3 regions of the Priestia sp. D3YE.R1 genome follow, and region 3 is predicted to be linked to each of the others. Evidence: riboswitches for the same ligand, from Rfam matches in the RefSeq annotation. Region 3 holds a riboswitch; each other region holds the start of a gene.
What was found. A riboswitch is a leader RNA that binds a small molecule or an ion and turns the genes downstream of it on or off. The one in region 3 is predicted to bind cyclic di-AMP.
Positions count from the first base shown of each region.

Region 1: another riboswitch for cyclic di-AMP. It lies ahead of ACOZIR_RS05015 (potassium channel family protein); the one in region 3 lies ahead of ACOZIR_RS04325 (dicarboxylate/amino acid:cation symporter).
Region 2: another riboswitch for cyclic di-AMP. It lies ahead of ACOZIR_RS27665 (cation:dicarboxylate symporter family transporter); the one in region 3 lies ahead of ACOZIR_RS04325 (dicarboxylate/amino acid:cation symporter).

Region 1 is NZ_JBLTHW010000001.1:996,543-1,007,490, forward strand. It holds gene ACOZIR_RS04995 (S1C family serine protease) at 1-42, shown strand, start outside; gene ACOZIR_RS05000 (peptidyl-prolyl cis-trans isomerase) at 39-941, shown strand; gene ACOZIR_RS05005 (Lrp/AsnC family transcriptional regulator) at 1,399-1,854, opposite strand; gene ACOZIR_RS05010 (carboxymuconolactone decarboxylase family protein) at 1,975-2,433, shown strand; cyclic di-AMP (ydaO/yuaA leader) riboswitch at 2,549-2,693, shown strand; gene ACOZIR_RS05015 (potassium channel family protein) at 2,818-3,477, shown strand; gene ACOZIR_RS05020 (TrkH family potassium uptake protein) at 3,481-4,800, shown strand; gene ACOZIR_RS05025 (YjcZ family sporulation protein) at 5,127-5,207, shown strand; gene ACOZIR_RS05030 (YjcZ family sporulation protein) at 5,398-5,484, opposite strand; gene ACOZIR_RS05035 (tetratricopeptide repeat protein) at 5,658-6,155, shown strand; gene ggt (gamma-glutamyltransferase) at 6,565-8,643, shown strand; gene rocF (arginase) at 9,060-9,959, shown strand; gene ACOZIR_RS05050 (amino acid permease) at 10,190-10,948, shown strand, end outside.
Region 2 is NZ_JBLTHW010000014.1:14,314-24,561, reverse strand. It holds gene ACOZIR_RS27700 (alpha-galactosidase) at 1-1,445, opposite strand, end outside; gene ACOZIR_RS27695 (hypothetical protein) at 1,465-2,010, opposite strand; gene ACOZIR_RS27690 (APC family permease) at 2,331-3,644, shown strand; gene ACOZIR_RS27685 (hypothetical protein) at 3,774-3,908, opposite strand; gene ACOZIR_RS27680 (EcsC family protein) at 4,051-4,836, opposite strand; gene ACOZIR_RS27675 (DedA family protein) at 4,861-5,466, opposite strand; gene ytvI (sporulation integral membrane protein YtvI) at 5,626-6,657, opposite strand; gene ACOZIR_RS27665 (cation:dicarboxylate symporter family transporter) at 6,870-8,129, opposite strand; cyclic di-AMP (ydaO/yuaA leader) riboswitch at 8,236-8,376, opposite strand; gene ACOZIR_RS27660 (undecaprenyl-diphosphate phosphatase) at 8,650-9,474, opposite strand; gene ACOZIR_RS27655 (hypothetical protein) at 9,932-10,222, shown strand.
Region 3 is NZ_JBLTHW010000001.1:843,179-854,126, reverse strand. It holds gene ablA (lysine 2,3-aminomutase) at 1-312, opposite strand, end outside; gene ablB (putative beta-lysine N-acetyltransferase) at 380-1,228, opposite strand; gene ACOZIR_RS04345 (peptidase) at 1,255-2,520, opposite strand; gene ACOZIR_RS04340 (3-oxoacid CoA-transferase subunit B) at 2,534-3,196, opposite strand; gene ACOZIR_RS04335 (CoA transferase subunit A) at 3,181-3,882, opposite strand; gene ACOZIR_RS04330 (aspartate aminotransferase family protein) at 3,883-5,232, opposite strand; gene ACOZIR_RS04325 (dicarboxylate/amino acid:cation symporter) at 5,341-6,576, opposite strand; cyclic di-AMP (ydaO/yuaA leader) riboswitch at 6,757-6,911, opposite strand; gene ACOZIR_RS04320 (NAD(P)/FAD-dependent oxidoreductase) at 7,346-8,815, opposite strand; gene ACOZIR_RS04315 (ATP-binding protein) at 9,033-10,433, opposite strand; gene ACOZIR_RS04310 (YjcZ family sporulation protein) at 10,587-10,772, opposite strand; gene ACOZIR_RS04305 (hypothetical protein) at 10,865-10,948, opposite strand, start outside.

The sequences.
Region 1 (10,948 bases), 150 kb from region 3:
ATTTCTCTGAAGCTTTCAGCACAGCAGGATAACAATGGATGAGTTCAACACCGTTAAAGCTGCTGCTAGCAGTATTAACAGCGTTCGGATTTTTGGCAGGATGCGGAGAGAAGCATTCAAACACGATGTTTCCTTCTGTAGAAATTAGTCAGCTATCTTCTGCCAAAGGAGTGGCAGCGTATGAGGGAGGCAAGGTGACAGGAGCAGAATTCAACCGTTTTTTAGCCGTTGAAGGGTTCTTAAATCCAGATGCCCCGCTAAATGATACAAGCTACCGCAAAGAGTTATTGCGGCAGCTTGTTATGCAAAAAATCTTAATTTCGCATCCAAAGACGAGTGATAAAGTACAAAAACAAGTCGAGGATATGTGGAAGCAAATTAAACGCTCATATGACCTGGATACAAGAAAACAAGGTTATGAAGTGTTAAATATTCGTTCTAGTGATGTAACCAGCCAGCTAACGAATCAATTTAAATTAGAAGAATATTTCCGTAAACAAATTACGTCTGATGAACTAACTGCTTACTATAAACGTATTGAAAACGATCTAACACGCGTATCTTTTACGCGGCTGGCTTTCCCGACTTTACATGATGCCGATGTCGTTGCGGCTGAACTGAAAAAGGTAACATCGGTTCAAGACGTTCAAAAAAAATATGCTGATGTTCAGACAATCAGCACAATAGAGAATGATGATAATCTAAAGCTTTCAAGTCTATCTCCCTCTTTTATAGATGTTTTAAAAAAACAGCACATCGGAGAGAGTAGTGAGCCTATTAAAATGGGTAAAGTCTATTATATTCTTATTTTAAAACAAAAAGATAAAAAAACGGAATCAGAAGTCAAAGAAGAAATGATGAAAGAACTTGTTTTGAATCATATCAACCGGTATATCCAGGATGAACTGCCAAGGTTTCACGTGACTTTCAACCTTAGGTAGTTCCCTTTTATATAGATTGATTGTTTTCAAAAAACAAGCAGGTAAAAGAGCTTTCTATTAATAGAGAGCTCTTTTACATTTTTAAGTAGACAGAAATGTCGGCACCTGATAAAATGAAGTTGTAAAACTTTCATTATTCGGAAAATTTATACCCTCCAGCTTTGGAGGGTTATTTTTTATGCTGTTGGACGAATAAAAGAGGCTGGGACAAAAGTAGTTTAGTAGAAAGAAAATCCGAACGATGAATCGTTCGGATTTTTTCGTTAGTATGGTGAACGTATGTTTCATCTATTTAGTTGCTTCTAGCTGTTGATTGGAGGGCAAGGTGAAGACTCCTGCGGGAAAAGCGGAAAGCGAAGCCTGGTACGGAAATCAACAGCGGTGTCAAAAGTGATTCATACGAGCATATTTATCCTATTGTTTGCTTTTAGAGTAGACTGCTTTCATTACGTTTCAATCACTTTTCATCTTTTAAATGACTCAATAATGCAGAAGACATCTCTACATGGGAAAGGGCGATGTGTGAAATCGTTTTGGCATAAGGTGTAATTTCATTAATAAATTGTTCGAGTACGTGCAGGTGAGGAAGCTGAAGCTTTGTAATAAAGCAGGCTTGCCCGGCGATGCGTTCACAGAATAAAGCATACGGATACTGAGAAATAAATCGTTTAAAACGCTCGTGCTCTCCGTTTTTCATGGTTACTTCAATAAAACAAGACACGGGCAACTGCAGCTTTTCATAATCAATATCGATTGTATATCCTTTTATAACACCAAAGCTCTCTAGCTGTCTTACTCGCTCTGCCACTGAAGGAGGAGACAGGTTAATTTGTTTTCCTAGCTCTCTTAAGGAAAGACGGCTGTTTTGCTGCAGCGCCTGCAAAATCGATAAATCAATTTCATCAATTTTCAATTGGAAACCTTCTTTCTTATTAACGTTTCATTTGATTAGTAACAGAAGATAATATGTTTTATATGTTATCTAAAATTTCTATTTTTCTTACTATAATAATTAAAAAGGAGTGAGTAAAAAATGGCAAGAGTTTTGTTAACAAACGAAGAGGGAACAAATTTTGAAAAAGCACTAAATTTAATTCCGCATGTAAAAAGGTTGTATGATGAGCTATACGACAAGCTTTGGAACAGCGATATAGTAAAAAGAGAGACAAAGGAAAAAATCAGGCTTTATCTAGCAGGTGTGAATGGCTGTGAGACGTGTATGAGCATGTCATATGTAGGTGATGAGACGCTTAATCAAAAAGTATTAAGAGAAGAAGAAATTGAAGAAAAAGATCGACTGCTGTTTCGATTTATTGATGTATACCGGGTGCGTCCAAGGGATTTGACGGATGCTGATATGAATCAATTAAAGAAATTTTACAGTGATACGCAGCTGTTAGAGCTTTTGGCTGTTATTAATTTGTTTGATCAATTTCATAAACTGATTGTCAGTTTAGATTTATATGATTTTTGCAGTTTGCAGCGCAAGTAATGTCTTCCTTAAAAATATCTTGACAGACAAAATCCACAGGAGTAAGATAGCTTTCGTGAAGTGAAACGTATCATGAATCGAATCAATTATTCTAAAAAATAGAACATAGACATTTGAATAAAAATCGCTTAATCCATTACGGAGCGGAGGACCCATTATTTACGCACATATTGTGCTCTGGGGTGAATCCTTAAAAAGGTAGGGTTACTCTTAAAACCCGAACCCGACAGCTAACTTCGCAAGCGTTTTGAGGGGGAAGAGTGTGAAAAAACACAGGAGCCTTCCTGTGTTTTTTTGCGCTTTTTTTAAGAAAAAGATGTAATTTTTTAGAAAAAGTATAAGCTAAGAGAACACACAGCAGTTGAAGAAAGGAATAAATACATTATGAAAAAACAGTTTGCTGTATTGGGATTAGGTCGTTTTGGAGGAAGTTTGGTTGAAGAGTTTGCTAATCTGGATGTGGATGTGCTCGCTATTGACCGCAATCAGGAGGTAGTAAAGAAATATAGCAACTCAGCTACATATGTTGTGCAGGCGAACGCAATTGATGAAGCTAGCTTAAAAGGGCTAGGTATCCGCAATGTTGATCATGCTCTTATTTCGTTTGGGGATGATATCGAAGCAAGCGTGCTGGCAACAATGCTTTTAAAAGATATGGGCGTTAAGCAAGTATGGGTAAAAGCGGTGAATATGTATCATCAAAAAGTGCTGGAGAAAATAGGAGCGGACAAAGTCATTCACCCTGAGCGCGACATTGCTAAGCGGATTGCTCATCACGTGGTGTCAGAAAAAATCATTGATTACATTGAACTGTCAAAGGATTATAGTATTGTCGAAATTGTCGCCTCTAAGAAACTTCATAATAAAACGCTGTTTGATTTAAATATCCGTGCCAAGTACGGCTGCAATATTATCGGCTTTCAGCGAAAAGACGGGGAAATGGTGATTTCGCCTACCGCGCATGAAATAATTGAACAAGGAGATATGCTTATTGTCATCGGACATAATCGCGATTTGAACCGTTTTGAAGAAGAAGGAGTTTAACTTATGAAAAAACAAATCATTAAACTCACCCCTCCGCAGCTGCTTGTCTCCATTTTTGGCGGAGGAATTATTATCGGTGCTCTTCTATTGATGATGCCTTTTTCTGCCACCGAGCCAATTCGGTGGGTAGACGCCCTTTTTACGTCTACTTCCGCTATGACAGTAACCGGTTTAGCCGTCGTAGATACAGGCACGCGTTTTACCGTCATCGGTCAAACGATTATTATGCTGTTAATTCAAATAGGCGGTCTTGGCATTATGTCATTTGCCGTGCTGATTTTTATGATGCTAGGTAAAAAAATTGGATTTAAAGAGCGTATGCTCGTTCAGCAGGCATTAAATCAGACGAGCGTCGGTGGAGTTGTGCTGCTAGTTAAAAGGTTATTCATCTTTTCATTTTTAATTGAGTTTGCTGCACTTATTTTTTTAGCGATACGCTGGGTTCCGGAATTCGGATGGTCTAAGGGGCTGTTCTTTAGCTTGTTTCATTCGATTTCGGCTTTTAATAACGCAGGGTTTGGACTACTGTCTGATAACTTAGTTCAGTATGTAGGAGATCCTATTATTAACATAACGATTTCTTTTTTGTTCATTATTGGTGGGTTAGGCTTTACCGTCCTTGCTGATATGTGGGTGAAAAAATCGTATAAAAAACTAACGCTGCATTCAAAAATTATGATTATCAGCACGTTCGCCATTAACGTGATTGCCATGCTTTTTATTTTTTTCTTAGAGTACGGCAATTCGCATACGCTCGGAAATTTATCATTAGGAGACAAAGTATGGGCTTCTTATTTTCAAGCGGTAACAACAAGAACCGCTGGCTTTAATACGATTGATTTAGCTCACCTGCATGACGCAACGGTCTTTTTAATGGTTTTGTTAATGTTCATTGGTGCAGGAAGTGCGTCAACAGGAGGCGGTATCAAACTCACGACGTTTGTGGTGATTGTCTTTTCTGTATGGGCATTTTTACGAAGCAGGGAAGATATTGTGCTGCTAAAGAGACGTCTTCTTCCTCTTCATGTGTTTAAGGCCCTAGCCATTACGATGATTTCAATTATATTTGTGTTTGGAGCCATCTTCCTGTTGAATATTTCGGAAAACCTGCCGTTTGTAAAAATTATGTTTGAAGTTGTTTCTGCGTTTGGAACAGTAGGTTTATCGATGGGAGCGACTCCTGAACTTTCGTACTTTGGACGCGTGATTATTATCTTTATCATGTTTTTAGGAAAAGTGGGTCCATTAACGCTTGCGTTTTCATTATCTAAGCAAAAGCGTGAAGCCGTTCGTTATCCAAACGAAGATATAATGCTAGGATAGAAAAATCGCCTTCGATGAGGCGATTTTTTTATATTATTTATACGTTCAAGACATATAAGAGGTTACGCACAAAACAGTTGCGATGAATAAAAAGAAGGCAAAGACAAGAACAATGGGCAATTTGGAATGTCGGCGCATTAAAGGTCCCCCTTTTTTATAGTAAAAAAATCTCTTACTATATATAACGAAAGAATCAAAAATATGATTCACTTTTTTGGCGAAATTTGAAGATTTTTCACGTTGAAAAAATCCGCACCCCTGTCCTAAACATTTTGCCAAGCTGTTGCATACACTAAAAGCAGATAACAGGAAGTGAGGGATGGTACGTGGGAAAACAAAATTTTGCGTTAATCGTTGTGTTATTTGTTTTACTTGTTATTGTAGGTGCGTCTTGCTTTCGCTTTTAAACGTTAACTTTATTTGCGCATAGCCCCCGTCAAAAAGGGCATACTAGGCGGAAGTAAAAACCAAAAATTTCTTCAATATTGCCGAACAATGAGTTCCTCTACTCATTCATCTAATCGGTATGTAGCCATGCGAAAGCATGGTTTTTTTTTGAAATAGGAGAGGACGAATGATGTTCATCCTCTCTAGAAATTAGTAGTAGCAAGAACACCCTACGATTACTAATAGAATAAATAAAACAACGATAAATGAAAAACCAAAACCGCCTTTTGCGCCCATATGTGTAACCTCCTTTAATAAAAGTCTCTATATCCTATGTACTAATTGGGTTAAGTGATTGAGAAATTTGCCTATTTTTTAAGGGTAACGTTTTTTGTGAAGAATGAAGAACACTTACTTTTTTCATTTGTGCAGAAATCCTTTATGATAAAGAGGAAAAGGAGGACAAACAGGTGGGAATACATGCACAATACGTCATGAATCAGCTAGAAGAGGGAAAGTGGAAAGAGATCAAACGCGAAATTCAACAAGAAATGAAGAAAAAACCTCAAGCGTCTGATTTGTACTGTTACTTAGCGGTTTGTTTAGCAAAGCAAATCGAAGAATCCATTATTTTTGAAAAAATGGTATTGAACTTAGAAATGGACAGAGCTCTTCATCAGGCATTAACATTAAATCCATCTTCAAGCTTGGCGCACTTCGTTCGAGGAATAAAATACCGGGAAACTCCGCTTATGTTTGGAGGTAATTACGAAAAATCGCTGTTTTACTTGCAGCAGGCAAAAGATCTTGGTTTTGAAGGGGTTATGCTGCCGCTCGAACTCGCCAAAACCTATATTCAATTAAAAGAAATGGAAAAAGCGAAAGAACAAATCGCTTATGCCCGGAAAATCAATCCTACTCACGCGGATATTAAAAAAGTCGAAAACATGCTGCAAACAGGACGGTGAATCAAAAGTCCTGTTTTATTTTTGGTTTTCAGAAAACATATGCTGATTTTCATAAAGAATTGCTTTTTATATAACAATAAGAATATTTATAGAAATTTTAAGAAGTGCATGTAAGTCCAACGACTTCTTAACTGCTAGATTTTCTACATTATTAGAGCGTTCAGTCTACATAATTCCAAAAATAGTAAGAAACTATCAGCCTATGGATAAATTGTTAGAAAATATAGATAATTGTAAATGAATAGAGAGAAAAGTTAAACATGCGATTAACTAAAAAAGCAAAGGTATGATTTACTTTGCTTTTTATTTATACACATATGTAAAAAATATCATAATAAACCAATTTATTCTTTGGGGAATCCATCGTCTCAGGCGATGTGAAATAATGTATTTGAAGGAGGAGACCCAGATGAAGGTTATGAAGATGTTGGCTATTGCGTTATTTAGTCTATGTTTAGTTGTCACACCAGCTGCTGCTGAAGTTCCGGGTGTCGACCATTCAATGAAACGGGGTGCTACACAAGGAATTGTAGCGGCATCTCACCCGCTGGCTGCTGAAGCGGGGAGGAAAGTTTTAGCTGAAGGCGGAAACGCTGTAGATGCGGCAGCTGCCATTCAATTATCTCTAAACGTTGTGGAACCGATGATGTCAGGTATAGGCGGCGGCGGCTTTATGATGATTTATGAAAAAAAGAAAGATAAAATTACGATGTTAGACAGCCGTGAAATGGCACCAGCTGATGTCACGCCTAAGCTGTTTTTAGATTCAAAAGGAAAAGTCATCCCTTTCAGTAAGCGTCACATAACAGGAAAAGCAGTTGGAGTTCCTGGTACGCTAAAAGGAGTAGAAACAGCCCTTAAAGATTATGGAACAATGGACTTATCAGATGTTATTAAACCAGCTATTACTCAAGCAGAACAAGGAATCAAAGTAAATTGGTCGATGGCTCAGTACATTGATGAAAATGCGGACAAGCTTGAAAGATACCAAACGGCCGGTAATGTATTCGTGCCGAATGGCAAGCCGTTAAAAGAAGGAGATAAGCTTGTTCAGCCGGATCTTGCTAAAACATTAAAGCTTATTCAAAAAGAAGGATCAGACGCTCTTTATAAAGGAGAAATTGGAAAAGCGCTTGTTAAAGAAGTTCAAAAACGCGATGGAAGCATGACCATGGATGATTTGAAAAATTACGTTGTAAAAGAACGTGAGCCGGTCAAAACAACTTACCGAGGCTACGATGTGGTTAGTGCGGCTCCTCCTAGCTCCGGCGGATTAACCGTGCAGCAGATTTTAAAGCTAATGGAAGGTTATGATGTAGAAAAAATGGGTTCCAATACGCCTCAGTATTTGCAGCATTTAACGGAAGCGATGCACTTAGCTTTCGCGGACCGCGCGGCGTATATGGCAGATGAAGACTTTTACGAAGTGCCGAAAAAAGGACTGTTAGATGAAGATTATATTAAAGAACGTCGTAAATTAATTAATCCAAACAAAGCAACGCCTAATGTCAAAGAAGGAGACCCTTGGAAATATGAAGGAAAAGAAAATCCAAATAAAGCAACAGTAAAGGAAGAAAATCCAATCGGCCAAACGACTCATTTCTCTGTTGTAGACAAATGGGGAAATATGGTTTCTTACACGACTACCATTGAACAAGTTTTTGGTTCAGGAATTATGGTTCCTGACTACGGATTTATGCTCAACAATGAAATGACGGATTTTGATGCCACTCCGGGAGGCGTGAACCAGGTTGAGCCTAAAAAACGTCCTCGAAGCAGCATGTCTCCAACGATGCTGTTAAAAGACGGAAAGCCGTTCATGGCAATTGGCTCACCGGGAGGCCCAACCATTATTGCGTCTGTAGCAGAAACGATTATGAATGTTATTGACCATAAGATGCCGATTCAAAAAGCGATTTTAACACCTCGTATTTATTCAAGCGGCTATCCAACCGTAAGATGGGAGCCTGGTTTTAGCCAAGATACAATTCTTGAAATGATGGCTAAAGGACATGCGTTTGAAGAAAAGCCTGAGCATATTGGAAACGTTCAAGCGGTTATCTATGACTATGAAACGGGGAAAATGTACGGAGGCGCTGATAATACGCGCCAAGGCACGGTATTAGGAGTAGACGCAATTAAATATGTATCCAAACAGCCAAAACCAATTAAAGAAGAGAAAAAAGGAGAGTTTACGGTTGAAGTCAACCGTGCCGTTTATCCATTTACTGATAAGCAAGTGAAGCTGATTGATGGAAAGCCTTACGTTCAATCGGATCGCCTGCTGTTAGGCTTAGGCGTCATTGATTCGAGTGATTTAAAGCTGTATAAGCCAAATCACCACTCCTATTTATCGGTTATCAAAGTAGCCAAATCACTTGGCTACAAAGTGAAATGGGATGAAGAAAAGAAAGTAGTCTCATTAGAAAAAGATCCTGGTGAAGATGATAGCGGCGATGATGAAGATGGAGACATTATTACAAATTAAAAAAGGCGCTGGGATAAAAGTAGTTTAGTTGAATAAAAATCCGAACGAGGAATCCTACTCGTTCGGATTTTTTTATTGCTATGGTGACTATAGTTTTCGTCGATGCAGCGGCTTCTAGCTGTTGAATGAATTTTGTTATGTCTCACTCTTTTTTTATGAAAGCAAATAAAATTGGCGATTTTAAGCCAAATGACAAAAAAGTTTGCATGGTTTGCCAAAAAGTTGTAGAAATCGACAGTTTTTTTGGCATATATAAGAAAACCCGTGATAAAAAGACTGATAGAATGCTACAAACAAAGTTGGCATCATTTTTGCATAAGAAATAGATGAGGGGCTGTATCAATGAAAAAAATACATAGTTAAATAAACGCCTATGTTTACTTCACACAGAATAAAATGCAACGGAGGTATAGAAAATGAAAAAAGAAATTTCAATTATCGGTGTACCAATGGATTACGGGCAAACAAGAAGGGGCGTAGATATGGGGCCGAGCGCAATCCGCTATGCGGGCATGAATACACGCTTAGAAGCTCTTGGCTATACCGTACACGATGAAGGCGATATTAAAGTAGAGATTAAAGAACGGGCAGACGTGGATAAAAATACGAATCTAAAAAACTTAGCGGCCGTAGCGAGTGGCAATGAACAGCTTGCTGCAAGAGTTGAAGAAGTGAAGAAGCAAGACCGCTTTCCATTAATATTAGGCGGAGACCACAGCATTGCGATTGGAACGCTTGCAGGAGTCGCGAAAGGTTCAGAAAATTTAGGCGTTATTTGGTATGATGCTCATGGCGATTTAAACACCGCTGAAACCTCTCCATCAGGCAACATTCACGGCATGCCGCTAGCGGTGAGCCTGGGTATTGGACATCCTGTGCTTTTAAATATTGGAGGATATACGCCAAAAATTAAACCTGAAAATCTAGTTATTATCGGTGCTCGCTCGTTGGATGATGGTGAAAAAGAGTTAATTAAAGAAAAAGGAATTAAAGTGTATACCATGCATGAAATTGATCGTTTAGGTATGACGCAAGTGATGAAAGAAACGATTGATTATTTAAGCGGTACAGACGGCGTGCACCTGTCGCTAGACTTAGACGGCTTAGATCCAGATGATGCACCAGGCGTAGGTACACCTGTAAAAGGCGGCATCAGCTACCGAGAAAGTCATTTAGCAATGGAAATGTTAGCGGAAGCAGACATGGTCACATCCGCTGAATTTGTAGAAGTGAACCCCATTTTAGATCAGCATAACAAAACTGCAGAAGTAGCGGTTGCGTTAATGAGTTCATTGTTTGGCGATAAGCTTTTATAGGAAAAAGCTACTTATAGGTATTGTATGGAGAAAATCTGTTATGATCCAAGAAACGGTCATGCAGGACTAAGCGGCTGCCATCCTCGCTACGGGGCTGGCGCCATTTGAAAATCATCCGGCATCAATCGACTTCAGTCATGAAGAGCTACTTAATAAGCGGATATAAAAACAAAATAAACCTAAAAAAATGAAAGCGATTTCATTTTTATGCAGCAAAGGGAGGAAATGGGATGAATATTCCACAGGGGCAGCCAGGAGAATTAAAAAGAACGATGAAAACAAGGCATCTTTTTATGATATCACTAGGGGGATGTATTGGTACCGGTTTTTTCCTTGGGTCAGGTTATACCATCAATGAAGCAGGTCCGATGGGAGCAATGATTTCCTACTTAGTAGGAGGGATCATTATGTATCTAACGATGCTGTGTCTTGGAGAATTATCCGTTGCTATGCCAGTTGCAGGATCGTTTCAAACGTACTCCACGAAATTTATAGGCCCTGCAACTGGTTTTGCGATTGGATGGCTGTACTGGCTAGGATGGGCAGTAACGGTTGCACTTGAGTTTTTAGCTGCCGGACAATTAATGCAAAGATGGTTCCCAGACTCGCCCGTTTGGTTATGGTGCGCCATTTTTGGAGCGTTAATTTTTTCATTAAATGCACTTTCAGCTAAAGCATTTGGTGAAACAGAATTTTGGTTTTCAAGCGTTAAAATTTTCGCCATCATTATGTTTATTGTTGTAGGCGGAGCGGCAATGTTTGGACTCATTGATATGAAAAGCGGACAGGAAGCACCGCTTTTATCAAACTTCTTTGCCGAAGGGCTGTTTCCAAATGGCGTAACGGCTTTGCTGATTACGATGATTACGGTGAACTTTTCGTTTCAAGGAACAGAATTGATTGGAATTGCGGCAGGAGAAAGTGAAAATCCGGAAAAAACAATTCCAAAAGCGATCAAGCAAACGGTTTGGCGTACGCTTTTCTTTTTC
Region 2 (10,248 bases), on a different contig from region 3:
CGATTCATATCCCATTTTATATACGAGATAGGTGCTTCACTTAAAATAGCTTCCATTCGTTCATAAATATAATTCACTACTTCTTCTCGTGAAAAATCAAGCACATATTGATTTCTTCCATGAGACTGATGACGATCTGGCACATGAATTAGCCAGTCTGGATGCTTTTCATACAAATTGCTTTGCTTTGAAATCATTTCAGGTTCAAACCATAATCCAAAGTCCATACCTAATTCCGTTACTTTTTGAGCAAGTGATTTCATACCGCCCGGAAGCTTATTTTCATCTACAAACCAGTCTCCAAGAGAAGTTGTATCATCATTACGTTTACCAAACCAGCCGTCATCCAATACAAAAAGTTCAACGCCCAGCTTTTGTGCTTCTTTGGCAATATGTACAATTTTCTCTTCGTTAAAATCAAAATACGTCGCTTCCCAGTTATTAATTAAAACTGGTCGCTCTAAATCCCGCCATTTTCCTCTAGCGAGACGCTTGCGATAAAGCTCATGATACTCTTGGCTAAGGCCGTTTAGCCCATTATTTGAATAAGCCAGTACTAGTTCTGGTGATTGAAAAGTTTGTCCACTTTCTAGTCGCCACTGAAAATCAAAAGGATGAATGCCCATCGTTACTCTTGATACATTATAGTGATCTACTTCCACTTGTCCAAGAAAGTTTCCGCTGTATACGAGACTAAAACCATACGCTTCTCCAATGTGTTCAGTTGCAGCTGGATTCTTTAAAATTAAAAATGGGTTTTGCTGACTGCTGCTTGTACCTCTCGCACTAGAAATACTTTGAATACCCGGCTGAAGCATTCTTGTTTTCACGTGTCTCTCTCGAATCCAAGCACCGGAAAGCTGAACCATTTCATAATTTGATGTAGGCAAATCAATGCTGCCGCTCATGATACGCAAAATATCGACTGGTTCTTCTCCTCTATGTTCAAATCGTGCGTGACGCGTAATAATATTTCGGTCTTCGTAAACGGTGTACGTTAAAATAAGTGATGCATTGAGCAATTTATCAATCATTTCAACTTCTACACTCGTGGCTTCACCCTCTTCTTCTACGTATGTAGCAGGTAAGCCGTTTAATGGCTTCTTGCCTTTGTAAATTTTATGGTTATCGTATTCAAAATTTGTGATTCGGCTTCCGTTTTGCTGAAGAAGTTGATAGGCTGGCTCTCTGAAGTCTGTTGTCCCATAAGAAGAATACTCTTGTTTGATTGTTTCAAGAGAAAATGCTAGTTCTCCTTCATATACCGAAGCGCTAGCTCCTCTTGTTTCTACACGTAAAAAATGCTGAAAAGACGGACGGTGCTTAAGCTTTTTTCCATAGTATAAGTGACCAAGCTGCCCGTTTCTCAACACTGAAAAGATATAACTTACATCGCGGCCCTGCAGGTGAAACTCCTTGGTACGTTCATTAAATAATATTCCCACTCTATCTCTCTCCTCACCATCAAATATCTAACGAGACATTTCCTTTTTCATCTATTGCCGTTGCATGCTCAAAAGTAGCTGCTACATTAATCTCTTTGCTCTCATACCATTTGGCTAAATCTTGGAATAACTCTTCTGTTTCAATCATTCTTGTATCTACTCGCAGTTCAGTTTCGTAGCTATGAAGAGACCAAGTGCTTTCATTAAATAGGGTCATCTCCACATCTAGACACATTTCCTTCCAATTGGGGGCACACCGAATAGGGTGAAGTATGTCTGAACATGCAATAGTGTAGCGGTTAGAGCCATTCTTATTCATAAAACAATGAACAGAAGAGGTACTCACATCCCCCTGACTAGTTTGTATAGATTTATATAGTTGAATATCTAACAACGGAACGCTCCATTTTAACGCCATTTTTGGAAGAATTCTTTTTTTAATCGACTTGACCGTTAATTTAATAAAATAAACACCATCTTTTTTTGTTTCATCCAATACAACATGCACACCTGGTCCCTTGTTTATCTCCAAGTTTATATAGGGTGTAGCAATCACTTCTTTCATCTCCTTTATCATCATTATAAGTTTATACACCCACGAAAATGTAACCGCATTCAAAAGTTTGTTTTCGTATTTATTACAAGTAGATCACTCTAATCGAAGCTTTTTTACTTTCTTTCATTTTATGTAAAATACTTTCTAGACTCAATGGTAAAAATCAAAGTGAAAAAAAGCATTTTTTTGCTTTATCTAGCAATTAACTAAACGCTCTTTATCTCTTAGCGCGCAATTTTCTCTTCTTTTTCAAAAAAAGATGACAAATCTAACAATATAGTATAATAATAAATACTGCAGAATGATTATACAAAGAAAGGATGACAAATATGAATCATGGACCTTCTCTTCTTAAACAACTAAAATTATGGCATATCGTCATGATAGGATTAGGCTACATGGCACCCATGGCCGTTTTCGATACATTTGGCATTGTAACTGAATCCACAGATGGACATGTTTCAGGTGCTTATGCATTCACGTTGATTGCTATTTTATTCACAGCCATTAGTTATGGAAAAATGGTAAAAGCTTTTCCCGGAGCTGGTTCTTCTTATACATACGCACAGCAAGTAATGAATCCAAGCATTGGTTTTTTGGTAGGATGGACGGCTCTTCTTGATTATCTATTTCTACCGATGATTAATGCACTTTTGACAAATATTTACCTAAGCTCTCTGTTTCCAGGTGTTCCAAAGGCCGTATGGATTATCAGCTTTGTTGTCATCATGACCATAATGAATATTTTTAGCGTTCATTTAACCGTTTCTTTTGGTACGCTATTAGTTGCTTTTCAAATTTTAGTCGCTATCATCTTTATTATTTTAAGTGCTACAACTCAAGGCGAAGAGTTATCATTTAAACCGTTTATAAGTGAAGCGGCCTCTGTATCTCTGTTATTAAACGGGGCGGCCATTTTATGCTTTTCTTTTTTAGGCTTTGATGCCGTAACCACCATGGCGGAAGAAACAATTAAGCCTGAGAAAACCATTCCCAAAGGGATTCTCATTATTGCATGTACAGGAGGCGCGTTATTTATTACAGTTTCTTACTTTGCTCAGCTTCTTTTCCCTTCAGCCTCTTTGTTTCATGATTTAGAAGGTGCATCGGCTGAAATCGCTTATAAAATTGGCGGCCAGCTTTTTCAATCTATTTTTGTAGCAGCGGCCTTGACTTCAACTATTGCTTCTGGACTTGTCTCACATATGAGTGCATCAAGACTTCTCTACGCAATTGGGAAAGATGGTTATCTGCCGCGAGGAATTTTTGGCTATATTCACCCTAAAACAAAGACGCCTATTTGGAACGTAGTAATTATTGGTGGTCTCTCTTTAATTTCACTAGGTCTGTCTCTTGAAAAAGCTACCTCTTTAATTAATTTTGGCGCTTTAATTGCGTTCAGCTCAGTGAACATAGCAGTTTTTATCCATTATTTTATTCATCAAAACAAGCGTTCCTTCAGTGGATATATTTCATATGTACTTATGCCTCTACTCGGCAGTTTATTTTTGTTTTTTATGTGGCTTAACTTAGAAAAAACATCCTTATTTATCGGTATTGTTTGGAGTATAATCGGTATTATTTATTTGCTGATTGCTAGACGAAAAAATACCATTACCATTCCTACTTTTCATTTTGATTAAGGAAATAGACTTAGCACACCTCGACATATTTTCCCGGAAATAATGTCGAAAAAAAGTAATTGAGACATAAGCAAATCAATCCCATCTAAACACGAACAAAAGGGTAAACGATCTAGTATGAATCACTCGTTACACCGCTGTTGATTTCCGTGCAAGGCTTCGCTTTCCGCGGGCGGCCGTTGAGCCTCCTCGTCGCTTTCGCTCCTGCGGGGTCTCATCTGTTCCGCTTTTTCCGCAGGAGTCTTCGCCTTGCCCTCCAATCAACAGCTAGAAGCAACTAAACACTTGAAAGCTGCATTTACTATACCAATGAAAAAATCCGAACGAGTTTGATTCTCAACCAAGAATCAAACTCGTTCGGATCTTTCTTCAACTAAAATACTTTCGCACCAGTCTCTTTTTATTTTTAAGATTGTGAGACCTTTTCCAAAATGCGTCTTTTACGGTAAAGCATCATTCCAACTTCTCCTATGTCAGTAATCGCTTGTTTGTTAATATACGCCCCAAATACCATTCCTGCTATAGGAATCATTTGAAATAGCTTTTTCCATCCCAAGTTGTCTCTATAAGTTAGAAACACTTCTCTCCAACCTTGGAGCTGCTGCAAGCTCTGCGTTCGATTGCCGCTTGCTAATTCTTCTAAAATCGCACGCTTGCCTACAATATCAGAGGATGAAAACTGCATGCATTTGACCATAAAAATGCGTTCCTCTTGCTCAGTGGGATCGTAACCATAAGAAACAGCCACTTCTTGCAGTGTCTTAAGTGTAAGTCCCAATACAAAAGGAATATCAATCGCCAGTGTAAAAATTCCACCTACTCCTGTTGTAGCTCCTTGCAGCTGTGCATTCTTTTTTCGGACTTCAATAAAATACTCCGCCAATTCATCCATTTCCTGCAGAGATAAATGCTGAATATCCTCTATTGAAAGCTGATTATTTTCTTGTAACTGGGCTGATGCTTTCTCTAGCGTGGCAGATGTATTAGCTAAATACTGACCTCCATTATCAACATACTTAGCAATTTCATCTAATAATTTTTCTATTTTTTGATGAATGAACTTTGGGGTTACTTTATCTAAAGCTGAAAAAGGCAAGCGAGCCAGCCGCTCCCAGAAAAAAAGTCCTTTTTGTTCTTTCTCCCACTTTTCAATTTTTCGTAATTCTATTCTCAAATGTTCATGCTCTGACATATCCTCACTCTTTTCCTCGATTTATCAGCTCTGTCCTACTTGTTTATTCCGCACATATTTAATGATAAAAAACAATGCAATTAAAACAACCAGTCCGATTCCAATAGGCTGCATATATTGAGACACAATCGGCCCCACCTCTTTCCACTTAGGTCCTAACTTATATCCTAAATATACGTAAATAGCCGTTACTGGAAGCATCGCAACAAATGTGTAAATAGAAAACAGCCAGACATTCATTTTTGCCATCCCGCACGGAAAAGAGATAGCTGTGCGCACTCCTGGAATAAACCGTCCAAAAAAAGCGACCCCGCTGCCGTACTTATTAAAAAAGCGATCGGCAGCGTCAATTTCTTTTTCTTTCACCAAAAAGTATTTTCCATATTTTAAAACCAGCGGTCGTCCACCGTAACGTCCCAGTGCATAAAGAGTCAACGGTCCACAAACACCGCCTACTGTACCTGCAAGGATAGCCAGATACAAGTTCATATCACCTTGATACACCCCATACCCTACTAAAGGTAAAACTAGCTCTGCCGGGACAAACTCAAACGTTAATGCTAAAATTACGCCAAAATAAGAGAGCTGTTTTAGCGCTTCAATTAAAGAAAGTAAAACCGACTCTAACAAAAATTCTCCTCCTCATGTCATTAAATCTAAGACTGCAAAACTATAATTCAGCCGATTGATAGATAAAAACCAACGCGACATAGTTTTTTCCTTTCCCTCTTTACGTATGACGTACTACAAAAGTTTCAATAAAAAAAGCGCTAGTTTTATCCAGCGCTTTTATAGTTTAAAGTTAATTTGAATAATACCTACTTTGCGAAGAGCATCGTATAAAATAACTAAAGCCGGTCCTAAAAATAATCCGACAAAACCTAAAAGTTTAAATCCAATGTACAAACTAACTAGTGCAGCCAAAGGTGAAATACCCATATTTGTAGAAAATACTTTTGGTTCTACTACACGTCTTACTACCGTAATGACTCCAAATAGAATAAATAAGCCGATTGCAAGTGAATCATGTCCTTGAGTAAGAGCAAAAATCCCCCACGGGACGAGTACAGAGCCTGTCCCAAGGATTGGTAAGATATCGACAATTACAATTAATAAACTAAGAAGCGCGGTATACGGAACATCTAGTAGCCAAAGCCCTACATAAGCCATTATAAAAGTCATGACACTTAAGATAATTTGTGCCTTGATAAAACCAACCCCCGCTTGGATAAGCTGAGTGATGACAACTTGTAGCTTATATTTCGTTTCTTCTGTTAAGAATGACTTAATTTTATTTTTAATAGCAGGCAGCTCAAGGCTGATAAATACAAGCGCTACTAAATAAATAAGAAACTCTAATAGAAACCCAGGAACAGTAGCGGCAAAGCTAATGATGATTTCTACAGTACTTTTTAGTAGAGAATCTAATGAATTCACGGTTTTTTCAAGTGTGCGCTCGATAGAAGAAATCACTTCTGTAGGAAGAGCGTTTGAATAGTACTTCCACTTAATAATAGTTGGATAAATTGCGGTTTCATAGATTTCTTTTACAAATGAAGGTGCTATTTTTGAAAGAGCAACCACTTGCGTAACGATTGTCCGAACAATAAAAAATCCAATAAGTATGAGCGAAACAACATATAAAATGAAGGTCATAAGCACTGCATAGACTCTCTTCATTTTAAAAGATTGATGCAATTTTTGAACAATACCCTCAAGTGCTAATGCTGTTAATAAAGCAAACACAATCGGTAAACTGTAAGGGATTAACAAACATACGATTACTACCGAGGCGATGACCCATATTCGCTTTTTCCACATACTCTACTATCCCCCTACTAGCTAAGCTATCTCTACATTTACTGATAAAGAAAGGAACCAGTGACTGCTTTATGTAAAAATAAAATTTGGATATTTTTATACCTGATGTTACATATTATAGGGTCAATTCCCATAATAATAAAGGAATTATTATGAAAAAAGCTACTTATTCTAATTTTTTGAATAGAATAAGTAGCTTTTAAGTTTATAAATTAGCCGGCCCTCATGATCTCTGTACCTTTTTTAGGGTCAAATTTACCTTCAGATTTAGACATTACGATTGCTGCTAGTGTGTTTCCTACTAAGTTAACAACCGTACGTGCCATATCCATGATTCTGTCTACTCCCGCAATGAAGGCTAATCCTTCTGCCGGAACGCCGATTGTTCCAAGAGTAGCTAGTAATACAACAAATGATGTTCCTGGCACTGCAGCCATTCCTTTAGATGTAACCATCAATACTAGAATGAGCGTCAGCTGCTGAACGATCGTTAAATCAATACCATACACTTGCGCTAAGAATAACGCTGCAATAGCTTGATAAAGAACAGAACCATCTAGGTTAAACGTATAACCAATTGGTACAACGAACGATACGATAGCTTTTGGACAGCCCATCTTTTCAAGCTTTTCCATAATACGTGGAAGAACTGTCTCAGAACTAGATGTACTGTATGCTAACAACAGTTCATCTTTCATATAGCGGAATAAGTGGAAAATGTTAATCCCTGCCCATTTCGCGATTCCTCCTAATACAACAAGTAGGAAGAAAATTAACGCTAAGTAAACTAAGATAACAAGCTTTCCTAATGAAAGGAGTGACTCTAAGCCGAATTTTGAAACTGTTACACCAATTAAAGCAAATACACCAATTGGAGCCACTTTCATTACAAGGTTTACCACGTGAAACATTGCGTGAGAAACGCCGTCGAAGAATTGTACAACTGGCTTTCCTCTTTCCCCAATTGCCGCTACTCCAAGTGCAAATAACACTGTAAAGAAGATAATTGCTAGCATGTCTCCTTCAACAATTGACTGGAAGAAGTTTGTCGGAACAATGTGTAAGAACGTTTCAGCCACTGACTTTCCTTCTTGCTGTTCGGATGTTTCAACGTATTGTGAAATATCACTCTTCTGTGCTGAATGAATGTCTACACCTTGCCCAGGATGAAAAATATTAGCAATCAATACACCGATTACAATTGCAAAAGTTGTAATAATTTCAAAATAGAGAATGGTTTTAACGCCAAGCTTTCCGACCTGTTTACCGCTCCCTGCTCCTGCAACTCCAACGACTAAGCTTGAGATAACAATTGGAATAACAATCATCTTAATTAATCTTAAAAATAGGTCTCCTAGCGGCTGTAGGTATGTTACTACACGCGGATCGTTAAACCAAATTACCCCTACAAGAACACCGAGGATTAAACCGGTAAAAATCTGCGTAGCCAAACCAAAACGAATTTTTTTCATAGATGTACCTCCCCAAAGATGTATGACATTTGTATATACTTTTCTGAAAAAACAAAAAAAGACTATTCTTAAGAAAGAACAGCCTTTTACTTACGCTATTTTGGGCTCTTTCTCTCAATGAAGCAAACGGGGTTAACTGTCGGATTCGGAATTGAGAGTTTCCTACCTTTTTGTAAGGATTCACCCCAAGGCAGCTTTACTGCCGATAATGATTCCCCCGCTCTATACGATTAAGCTTATTATTCAGTTTTTATAAAATTAAAACGATCTATACGTTGTCATACGTTTTTTACAGTCAATAAAACTAAACAGAAGTCTTACTTTTACTTAACTTTATACTGCACAAATATTAATTTACTATTTTTCGACACGTTTTGTCAATACCCATGTTTATAAAACGCTTACAAAAGGCGATAATATATATTTATGCAAAAAAGCTATTGCAATGTTGCAATAGCTTTTTCTTGCTCTTTGAGTCTTAATTAGAAGCTTAAGGGACTAAAGAACACGCGTGTTTATTTTATAAAAATACAAAATATAGAATAGCTGCTAAAACAATTCGATATAGTGCAAATGGTACTAATTTGATACGATTAATTAATTTCAGGAAAAAGCGAATAGATATAAGCGCAAAAATAAAGGCGCTGATAAAACCAGCAATAAAAAACGGTAGTGCATCTGATGTGAAATACTGCCAGTTTTTAACCAATGAAAGTCCACTTGCTCCTGCCATGATTGGCACTGCCATAATAAATGTAAAATCTGCGGCTGCCTTATGGCTCATTCCAAGAAGAACCCCTCCTGAAATTGTTGAGCCTGAACGAGAAAACCCTGGCCAAAGAGCAATACATTGAAACAGTCCTATACCCAGTGCTTGTCCATAAGACATTTGGTCCACCGTCTCTACACGCGGACGTTTAGGTCCAAACAAATCTGCTAGAATCATTAATACAGCTCCGACCACTAAGCCAATTAGCACCGTATTTAAAGAAAACAAATGTTCATCAATGTAATCATCAAACAAAAGTCCTAACACTCCTGCGGGTAACAGACCAACAATTACCTGCATTAAATTCAAGCGATTTGTCGGTCCAATTGGAGCAGCTGGTTTTTTTCCCAATCCTAATAAATTAATAAAACGATCTTTAAAAATAACAACTACTGCTAAGATCGACCCTAGCTGAATAACAATTTTAAATGTATTAGCTACTGGAGATGAAAATAATTCTTTTGAATTTAACCACAGGTCATCCACAATAATCATATGCCCAGTTGACGAAACAGGAGCAAACTCTGTTAAACCTTCTACAATCCCTAAAATGATTGCTACAATAATTTCCCACATAAAGCTATGTACCTTGCCTTTCTTTCAAATTAATAAGCTTATCGCTTCGTTTTACATGCTCAACTATTTTCCTATTTTGACACTTGCTTTTTTATCATAATTGTTAAAACTATGAAATACAATGTGTATTTGCAAAAAGATAAGAATCTTTAATAATTTGTAATAAAAAGCTTACATCCTATACCCAAAAAACAAGATATCAGCTTTTATTTGTTTTAAAAAGCAGTCACTATGTTCGGTATAAATTCCGGTACCTTAGCTAAAAATGAATCATCTAGACTATTTTTCTTTGGTGTGAAAAAATGACTAAATCATTATGTTTTTTCCATCCCCTTTGCTGTCATCTATCATTTTAATCAACTAGTGCTGACTTATACGACATATCCCCTAAGTAATTTGAAACTTTTTTCTCTCTTTTCTCGTATATAGTAGTATCTTTTTTAGGAGGCTTTTTACTATGAATGGAAATGTACGTACAATGAAATGGGTCACTGCTGGGTACGAAGCCTTGCTGGGAATTCCTTTAATCGGTGCGGGGATTGTTATGGGCTTTAGCTATACTCCTCTTTTTATTGGATTTATTCTTCATGCTATCACGCTCATTTTAGCTAATAGACGAGGGTTATCTGCTTATGGAAACATACTAGGGATTGTTACCTCACTGGTTGCTTGGGTTCCATTTTTAGGATTTATCATGCATATTATTACAGCTATTGTGATTGCAATCGATGCTGCTAGACAACGCTAATTGTCTAGCTTTTTTTATTTAAGGGT
Region 3 (10,948 bases):
TTCTAGATCGTATTTTGTTTTATGAAGTTCTTTGCCAACCGGAACAGACTGCATACGGACGGGGCAGCGAGGATCATCTGGATTCATTAAAGATGCATAGTAAGGCGTAATATTGAGCGGAATTGTTTTGGTTGAAATGCGTACTCCTTCTTCTTCTTCAGGAGTTAAGTTAATGACTTTTTTTAAATCCTCTAGCGTTCGAATAGTGTTTGTTAATTGCCAAATCCAATCATTCCATTTTTCTTCAGGAACATCTTTCCATAACTCAATATCTTTCCAATGTCGGGACGGCTTATATAAATCATATAACATACAATCGCTCCTTTATGAAGATTTACTATTGTTATATGTTACAGCCCATAAATTGGTTAATTATTTCTCACCCTTTACTTTTTGACAGATCCTTCACCCATACGTTCATATCTTCTAACGATTTATAAATGTAACAATTATTCGTTAACCGTCCCGTATAGATATACCCAAGCTGATGAAAAGCGGCATTCATCCCAAATGAAAGCGCTCTCGCTATTGTGTATGCACAAAAAATATGCTGCTGTTTTAGCTCCGCTTCTAGTGCGCTTAATAAATGCTTCATAAATCCATACTTTCGGTAAGCAGGGAGAGTCGCACAATCCGTTAGTTCAGCATTGTGATAGACATAGTCAATTTCAGCAGAAGCAGCGCTAACGATATCGTTCTTGTCAACGATGATATAAAACAAACTATCTTCTTGAAGCAAACTAGAGAGATACTCTTCTTCGTAGAGGGGAGTAGGATACACTGTGAAGATTTGACGGTAGAGCTGAGAAAGTTGTTTAGCGTCAGATGAAATGGCTCGGCGCATAATCAGTTGATTTGATAAAGGAGAATAATCAGATGTCGGCAAATTCAAAACATCTTGAAGCAGCTCTGTTTCTTTTAACGTCTCCCCGCTGTCTCGGCGGGATTGAGACGTATAGTAGCATAAAAGATACGCGTCGCTTCCGTTAAAATAGTAGGGAACAGTTGCTTCTAAAGAAAATCCCAAGCTCATCCAGTCCAACAGATGTTCAGCACGTGCTTTTATAATCCACTTTTCGTATGTTGCCTTATCCATTTCTTTATATATATAGCTGTAAATATCGTTCACATTCCCCCGGTAATCATCTATTCTCAGACGCTTGTTACATTCATCTAAAAAAAGAGTCATAGCAAAGGTTGGTTGACAAATATTTTCTTGTTTCGCCATTTGTTTGTATCCTCTCCCTTTTTAGCTTATTCCGCAATACTGCACCAGTCTGCTACGGTGAGAGCAATAATTTCTGCTGCGTCAAGCATCGTTTGAATACAAATATACTCATTCGGAAAGTGGGCTACTTCTGTTACTCCTGGTCCAAACACAACTGTTGGAATGTCTCCAACTTGTGACAATATCCCGCCGTCCGTTCCCCAAGGAGATGCTTCAATGATCGGCTGTTTCTGTTTCACTTGATAAAAAGAGGATGAAAGAGAGGTCATAAGCGGATGCTCTAATTCAATTTCACCGGGAAGCCAGTGGGCCCCAAACCATTCCAAGTCGACAGGATGCTCAGCAAACCACTCATCACACTGAGGCAAAAGTTCAAGCCACGATTTCATTTCCGCTCTAACATTTTTCATTTTTTCATGCGGAGCAACTCCTATCCTGCCTTCTAATACTACTTGATCAGCAACTGAAGAAGGCCACGTTCCTCCTTGTATATTTCCGATATTAATTGGCACGGGAATAGGAATTTTATTATAGAGCGGATCTGTAATTCGGCTGTTTCTCTCTTTTTCAAGACCCTCAATATGTTTAAGCACAACAGCTGCTTTTTCAATGGCGCTCACCCCTTCATACCGAGTCCCTCCATGTGCTGCTACTCCATGTACGGTCACGCGAAACCACATCGAGCCTTGCTGTTTAGGGAAGATCTTCATGTTGGTTGGTTCTGGAATAATGGCACCATCTGCTTTATACCCTCTAAGCACGCAGGAAAGTGTTCCTGCCCCTCCGCTTTCCTCTTCTACTACGCTTTGAAAAATAACATCTCCTTTTAATGAAATATCTAGCTCTTTTAATGCTTGAATCGCTAAAAGTAACGAGACATTCCCTCCTTTCATATCCGTTGCACCGCGCCCATATAGGTTTCCATCTTTTACAACGGCCGTATAAGGATCTTCCTTCCACTGTGAAAGATCGCCGGGAGGCACGACATCAATATGTCCATTTAAAATGATGGATTTCCCTCCACCTTTTCCTTTTAACACGCCTACCACATTCGGGCTATCTCGGAAACTAGAACGGTTGGAGGCAAAAGCTTCATGGGTACGAAGTGTTTTTTCGTCCGGTTCCCATATATCAATATCTAACTGCAGCTGTCGAAGGCGTTCAATGACAATTGCCTGCGCATGCTTTTCAGAACCCTGTATGCTTGCTTCTTCTACGAAACGCTTAAGTAAACGCACTGCACTTTGACGATGCTCTGTCATCCAGTTATGAATAGATTGCTGTATGTTCATGTAATGGTCCTCCTTATGGTATCGTAATCAAGTGATCACTCAGGCGAACGGTCGCTTCTGTTGAACTCAAAATATCCTCTACGGTATAAGGAGACATTAACTCGGTTAGAAGAAGCGCATCTTTTTCTACTTTAAAAACCGCCCGATCCGTAATAACTATTCCCACGCAGCCTGAAGCAGTAAGAGGTAAAGAGCACGTCTTAACCAATTTTGGTTCTCCTGTCTTGCTCGTATGATTCATTAGCACAATGACTTTTTTCGCTTTTTGAGCTAATTCCATCGCTCCCCCCATCCCAGGAACCCGCTTACCTGGCACAATCCAATTAGCTAAATCCCCTTTTTCACTCACTTCTAACGCACCAAGAATGGTCATATCGACGTATCCTTTTCGAATCATCGCGAAGGCTGTAGCACTATCACAGTATGAAGCCCCTTGAACAGTAGTTGTTGGATAGCCTGCTGCATTGCAGACATTCTCATCTTCTTCACCTAAAGGAGGCGAAGATCCTAACCCTAAAATTCCGTTTTCAGCATGAAACATCACATGAACAGCGCTTGGTACATAATTAGGAATAAGCGAAGGAATGCCAATCCCTAAGTTAACAATCATGCCGTTTTTGATTTCAGCCGCAGCACGTCTTGCAATACGATGACGAATATCTATTCCCAAACCCATTTCCAATTCACTCCTTTTGAAGGCACAATATAATCCACAAATACACCTGACGTCATCACGTTCTCTGGGTCAATGTCGCCAAGAGGAACAATTTCATCCACTTCAGCAATAGTTATACGACCTGCCATAGCCATTAAGGGATTAGTGTTTCGAGCGCTTTTATCATAAAGCAAATTGCCGAATGGATCGGCTTTTTTTGCATATACAAAAGCCACATCGGCTGTGAGCGGTTTTTCAACTAAAAATGTCTTGCCGTCTATTTCTACTTTTTCTTTTCCAAATTGAATAATGTCATTTTCTATTCCTACATCAATCAGTACTCCTCCAAGCCCAACTCCTCCCGCTCGAATCCGCTCAGCAAGCGTTCCTTGAGGAGAAAACTCAACTTTCAGCTTTTCTTCTGTCATCAGCGTTCCAGCCACTGGGTTCGATCCAATGTGAGAAGCGACCAGCTTTTGAATTCTTCCTTGGCTTACTAATTTTCCCGCACCAATATGAGGAAAGCCTGAATCATTACATATTAGTGTAAAATTTGATTTTCCGCTTTCAATAAGACCGTCAATGAGAGAAGGCGGACTGCCTACTCCTCCAAACCCTCCTATCATCAGGGTAGCAGCATGATCCACGTATTCAATCGCTTGTTCCACAGTTGTAATCTTTTGAAATGAGTTTTCAACCTTTGTCACTTATTTCACCTCATTTCCCTGTTTTTCATTTTGTACTTCATATAATGTTTTCGAAAGCAGCTCGACCGCTTCATCAATTTGACGATCAGTAATTGTAAATGGCGGCGAAATAATAATACCGTCTCCTTCGACTCCGTCTGTTCCTGCTTGCGAAGGATAAAGGAGAAGACCATTTTTCTGGGCCTTACTTATTACGCGCGCCGTCATATTTTCGGAGGATGAAAAAGGCTCCTTCGTTTTTGGATTTTGCACAAGCTCAAGACCAATTAGTAAGCCTTTACCTCGTATATCACCAATGATAGGGTAAAGAAGTTGAAGCTCCTTTAATTTTGTTACTAGATAGTCTCCTTTTAGCGCTACTTCTTGAACAAGATTATTCTTTTCAATATAGGTTAAGACAGCTAGCCCTACAGCCGATGACAGCGGGTTAGCGCTTAGCGTATGGCCGCTCATAATTAATTTAGATCCGTTCATGATAGGTTCAATTGTCTTGCTGCTAGCCAACGTAACGGCTATTGGCGTATATCCTGCTCCCACTCCTTTTCCAAGAGTCATAATGTCTGGTTTAGCTCCCCAGTGCTCATACGCAAACATCACGCCTGTACGCCCAACGCCAGTCATGACTTCATCGGCTATCCATAATACATCATATTTGTCACAAATTTCTCTTATTGCTTCATAATAACCGGGAGGAGGCGTAAGGGCTGCTCCGGCTGCTCCTACAATGGGCTCTGTAATAAAAGCAGCAATATGTTCTGGACCTGTTCGTTTGATAACTGTTTCCAATTCGTGAGCACAAGCAAGATTACAGGATGGATAGGTTTGATGAAACGGACATCGATAGCAATAAGGAGGTGAAACCGAAGGATAATCTTCAAGCAAAGACGAGAAGCGTTTTCGCCTTCCAACGTGCCCTGACATAGACAGAGCTCCTATTGTAATACCGTGATAGCTCATCCAGCGTGACAAAACCTTTGTTTTGGTTGGCTTTCCTTGCTCTTGAAAATGCTGAATAGCCGTTTTCATAGCCGTTTCAGTCGCTTCTGTCCCGCTGTTAACAAAAAAGCTCCACTGGAAATGATTGCTGCTTAATTCACATAGTTTTTTAGCTAGGGCTTCTGTCGGATCACTTGTAAACTGCGACCGATATACAAATGCAACTTTCTGTGCCTGATCGGTCATCGCATCAATAATTTCTTTTACGCCGTGTCCGATACTTGCTGTAACTGCCCCCGAAGAAGCATCTATGTACCTTTTTCCATCTTGGTCGTACAAATAAATTCCTTTTCCATATGAAATAACTGGGTAGTCATCGTCGAGCAGCGGCTTTATCACATGGGTCTTATTCATTTCCGCACTCTCCTTTCAAACACACACTCTTATTAAACTGTATGCTGAAAAGAAGAGTTTCTTGCCAATAAAAAAAGCCCTAGCATATAGCTAGAGCTTTTACATTCATTAAGCCGATTGCGTTACAGATTTATCGATACGCTTTGCTTCTGACTCAGCCACAATAACGGCACACGCAGCGTCTCCCGTAATATTTACAGATGTACGAAGCATATCAAGCAAGCGATCAATCCCGATAATCAATCCGATACCTGCTACAGGCAGGCCAACCGAACTCAATACCATCGCTAGCATAATGAGACCAACTCCCGGCACACCTGCTGTACCAATACTAGCAAGCACCGCTGTTAATACAACCGTCACAAGAGCACCCAGCGACAGGTCAACGCCGTATACTTGCGCAATAAAAATAGTCGCGACACCTTGCATAATTGCCGTTCCATCCATGTTAATGGTAGCACCTAACGGCTGAACAAAACTGCTGATGGACTCCGGGACACGAAGATTTTTTTGAGCCACATTCATTGAAATCGGAAGCGTTGCATTACTGCTTGATGTACTGAATCCAACTGTCATCGCAGGAGCAAAACCTTTAAAAAATTCAATAGGGTTACGTCTGGCCATAAGAGCGACTGACCCCCCATATGTTACAATCGAATGGATGAATAGTGCGAGCACGACTACAATCATGTAAAGCCCCATCGCTTTAATTGCCTGCCAGCCTTGACTTCCAACCGCTGTTGCAAGAAGCCCAAATGTTCCGTAAGGAGCAAACTTCATCACTAGATTTACAAGGTACATCATCAATTCATTGCCTTGCTCGAGTAAATTGTAAAGCCCTTTGGTTTTACTTCCAAGCATCGTAATACCAAAACCGATAAAGATAGAGAAAACGATAAGTTGAAGCATATTTCCTTCAGCCATCGCTTGGATTGGATTGACTGGAATCATATTTAAGAATGTCTCTCCAACCGGCGGTGCTTTTTCAGCTTCAAAAGAAGCGTTTTTTGTATCAAAAGATCCAAACGTTCCTGGTTTAATAACAAACGCTAATAATAAACCAATTACAATAGCAACGGTTGTTGTCACTAGGAAGTACGAAATTGTTTTTGCCCCGATTCTTCCCAGTTTTTTAGGATCTCCTAAACCTGCTACGCCTAACGTGATAGAGAAAAACACAATTGGTACAACAAGCATTTTAATTAAGCTTAAGAAAATTTGCCCAAGCGGCGTAAACAAGTACTTGTCCAGAGGAACAAAAGCACTTGGAGCAAAAGCATTAATCAACACTCCTACAACAGCACCAGCAATTAGCGCGATAATGATCTTTGTCGATAGCTTCATAGATTTACCTCCCATAAATAAATTATATTAGAATGATTCTAACTACTATACTTATTTTACCATGCATTGAGAACGATAACACTCTAAATATACAATATATTAAAAATTTTCAGATTAATAGTTTAGGAATATTTTCGGCTATACAAAAAACCATGAGAATATCATGGTTTCATAGACCTGTTATTCCCTCACTGAATGCTTACGGAGTTAGCTGTCGGATTCGGGTACGTGAGTTACCCTACTTGATTCATTCAAGATTCACCCCAAGTACATTACGCACAAATATGGGTCCCCCGTTCTCTTATAAAACAAAAGAGATTAAGCAAATAATTTTCTTTAATATTTTTGCATGATAATAATTGTTACTTTAATTAAAATTCATTTTATGTATTCCTGTCAAGTTTTTATTCAAAAATAATGCAGAATTTTATCATAAAAAGTTGAGAAATGTTATATTTTTAACTATTTACATCGTGTTTTAATAAACTAAAAACACTTATTTAACAAGACTTACAATCTAATGGATAAAAAATTAATTCAAAAAATAGTTTGTAAAGTGAACTTTCTTCTTATCAACATATATTCATAAATTTGCATAATTATTCTAACGTCCGCGTGCTTTACTGCTTTCATAAATATTTTACTCATCAAAAAACATCTCTTTCCAACTGTTGATTTTATTCTTATTATACTGCTTGATATAAACTTACTAAATTTCCCCTCTCGTTATTTAACACATATAAAAAAAGAGGCCGTGACGGCCTCTTTTTTATACAGTAACAGGTTCAGAACTTGCTTTGCGATTCTTTAATTTTTCAACAATGTCACGCGCTACCCACACACCGCACGCACTTGCCTGCGCGAGTCCTCGCGTAATACCAGCTCCGTCTCCTCCCACGTATAAACCGGAAATTTCAGTTTCAAACTTATCGTTTAACTTCGGACGGGCGGAGTAAAATTTCGCTTCCACACCGTAAAACAGCGTATGTTCAGATGCTAATCCAGGCGTTACATGATCCAGTGCTTCTGTCATTTCAATTAAGCTTTTCATTGTATTGTATGGAAGCACTAAGCCCAAATCACCAGGGACAGCTTCTTTTAACGTTGGTTCTAAAAAGCCTTCTTTAATTCGATTCGCTGTTGAACGACGCCCCTTTAAAATATCTCCATACTTTTGAACAACTAAGCCCCCGTTTGACAGCATATTAGCTAATCTTGATACTTCGTGCGCATATTCGTTCGGCTGATCAAATGGATCCGAAAATTTATGTGAAACAAGCAGCGCAAAGTTCGTGTTTTGACTTCCAAGCTTCGGATCTTTGTATGCGTGTCCATTTGCTAACATAATCCCTGAATGATTCTCTACTACCACATGTCCTGAAGGATTGCTGCAGAACGTTCTCACTCTTGTACCTACAGACGTATTGTAAATGAATTTTCCTTCGTACAGGTTTTTGTTAATTTCCTCCATAACAACGTTAGATGTTTCTACTCGAACACCGATGTCTACTTGATTGTTAATCATTTTTAAACGGCGTTTTTTTAGTAAGTCGCTCATCCACTTCGAGCCGTCTCGACCTGGTGAAACCACAACTTTATCAGCCGTAATTCTGTCACCATTCTTCAATTCGATACCGCGCACGATATGCTGACCATCTTCTTTTTCTGTTATTAAATCTGCTACTTCCGTTTTATACTGCATATCAATTTTTTCTTTTAAGTATTCATAAATGCTTTTTAAAATTTCTAAATTTTGCTCCGTTCCTAAATGACGCACCTGAGCACGCAATAGCTTTAATCCTGCTGCGTATCCGCGTTTTTCAATTTCACGAACTTTATCAGTTAACGGATCCGTAATCGTATCGGTTGCTCCGTGTTTTAAATTAATTTCATCCACATATTTAATTAAATCTACCACCTGGGATTCAGACAGATAATCCGTCATCCAGCCTCCAAATTCACTGGTGATATTAAATTTCCCGTCTGAATATGCGCCGGCTCCACCGAAACCATTTGTGATAGAACAAGCAGGCAAACAGCCAGCAAACTCTTTTCTGCCAACTGCAGGCGGACATTTTTCAATTTTTTTCTGAAGAATCGGACAATTACGTCGATAGATATCGTGTCCTTTATCGATTAATAGAATAGTTGCTTCCGGTAATTTTAACGTTAACTCATAGCAAGTAAAAATTCCAGCGGGTCCTGCCCCTACCACAATAACATCATAATTTGAGTTCATTGTACATTCTCCCATCATCTTTTTTCTTTGGGTAAAAGATAAAAGTTATTGACCGAATTTTCTTTTTTTATTATCATTCGGTTATTTTCTAGCCATTTGATAATATATCAAAAACAAACCCTTTAGTCAACAATATACACGAACATTAAAATAAAAAAATAAAAAAATATTCGTTTTTATTCCGATCAAATAAAAACCAGTGAACGAATAGCAAGCGCTACGAAATGTTCACTGGTTCTTTAATGTACGGAAGAGCAATTTCTACTTTTGTCCCTACGCCTACTTTGCTCGCAAATGAAATATGCCCTTGATGCTGTTCGATTATTCGGTAGCTAATCATTAATCCTAGCCCTGTTCCGGTTTGTTTAGTGGAATAAAAGGGTTCACCTAGCCGAGCTAAAGATTGCTCATCAATTCCACAGCCTTCATCCTCGATAATGACCATGCCGTATTCATTTCTTTTCTGAACGGTGACTTTAACTGTACCTTTGCTCATTGACTCAAGCGCATTTTGAATTAAATTAATAAAAACTTGTTTAAGCGCATTTTCTTCACAAAAGATTGTAATCTCATCACTAATCTCATTAATAATACGACAATTTTTATAATTGGCGTGTGTATCTAATAGTAGCGTCACGTGACGTATGATTTGATTGAGACTTTTAGGATGGTATGAATTTTCAATTTTAGGCTTGGCCAGCGTTAAAAATTCTTGAATAATGGATTCGACGCGATTCAATTCTTCAAGCATAATATCATTGTATTCTTCATTATACTGTTTCGATGCTTTTAACAGCTGAATAAACCCTTTAATCGCCGTCATTGGATTACGAATTTCATGTGCTACTCCTGCCGCTAGCTTGCTCACCATTGTAAGCTTTTCAGATTTGCTTGCCATTTCATCATATTTTTTTCGATCCGTTACGTCACGAATAATATACTGAATGGCATCCTGTCCTTCAAACTTAATTTTGGTTGCCGAAGATTCAATAATGACGACCCCTTTTTTAGTCAATAGTTTCACATCAACACGCGGCCTTACGGACATTCCATTCATCAGCTGAACCATTCGTTCTTTTACGATTTCTAAATGTTCGGGGTGAATAAAGTGAAGCCAAGGACGCCCGATATACTCTTCTTTTTTCTCACCGCCAAGAAGTTTAACACCAGCGGGATTCAAATATTGAATTCTGCCTTCTCTTGTTACAATAAATGCATCTTGGCTTTGCTGAACAAACTGCTTATATTGCTTCATTTTCCGAATGACTTCCTCTTGCTTTTCAATACTTGAGGAAAACTCTTTCCACTGAACAACTAAGAGCGGAATATCCTCTTCCGTGCGCTGAATATGGATGTGCATCGGAAACTGCTGATCTACTTTTTTCTTAAGTAAAACAACTTCTTCCTCTTGCTTTCTTAGCGGTTCTACTTCATGCTTTTCGATAAAAAAGCGATTTGGCTCTTCAAATACATTACAGGAAAGAAGTCGTTCCTCCGTCGTTTTAAAAAGGTGGCAGCACGCTTCATTTAAAATTTGAATATCTCCATCCATATTCATTACGAGCATTGGTGTAAATGACATTGAAAATAGCTGTTGAAATACTTTTTCCTTTTCCATATATTCACCTTCGCTTATTGAGTTACTAGCTATAGTATAATATGGTAAATGTTGATTTGGCAAAATTTTTTTACTATTTAAACAATTTATATGTAAGTTTGTCCTTTTCCATCTGTTATAAAAAGCTCGCACATGCGAGCAAATGACACCTAATCAGCAAAAACAGGTGCAGCCAATGATGATTAATAAAATAAATAGTACAACAATTAATGCAAATGACTGGCCCGTTCCGCAATGATGATAACCGCCAATTGGATAGCTAATTGGATAGTGGCAAGTATCATATAGGTGGTGATAGCCTCCGTGATGGCATGGATCGTAACAATCGTAGTTATACATAGCAATCTCTCTCCTCTTGTTTTTTTATTCATTTCGTACACTGTACTTTATATGCGTTAGTTGATTGTCCTGTATGTGCATTCGCCCATTTTTTACTTTCTCTTACGCCATATTCGCCTTTTGGGCTGCAGCGTATACGAAAACAGCAAAAATAGAATACTTCCCATCACCAGTAA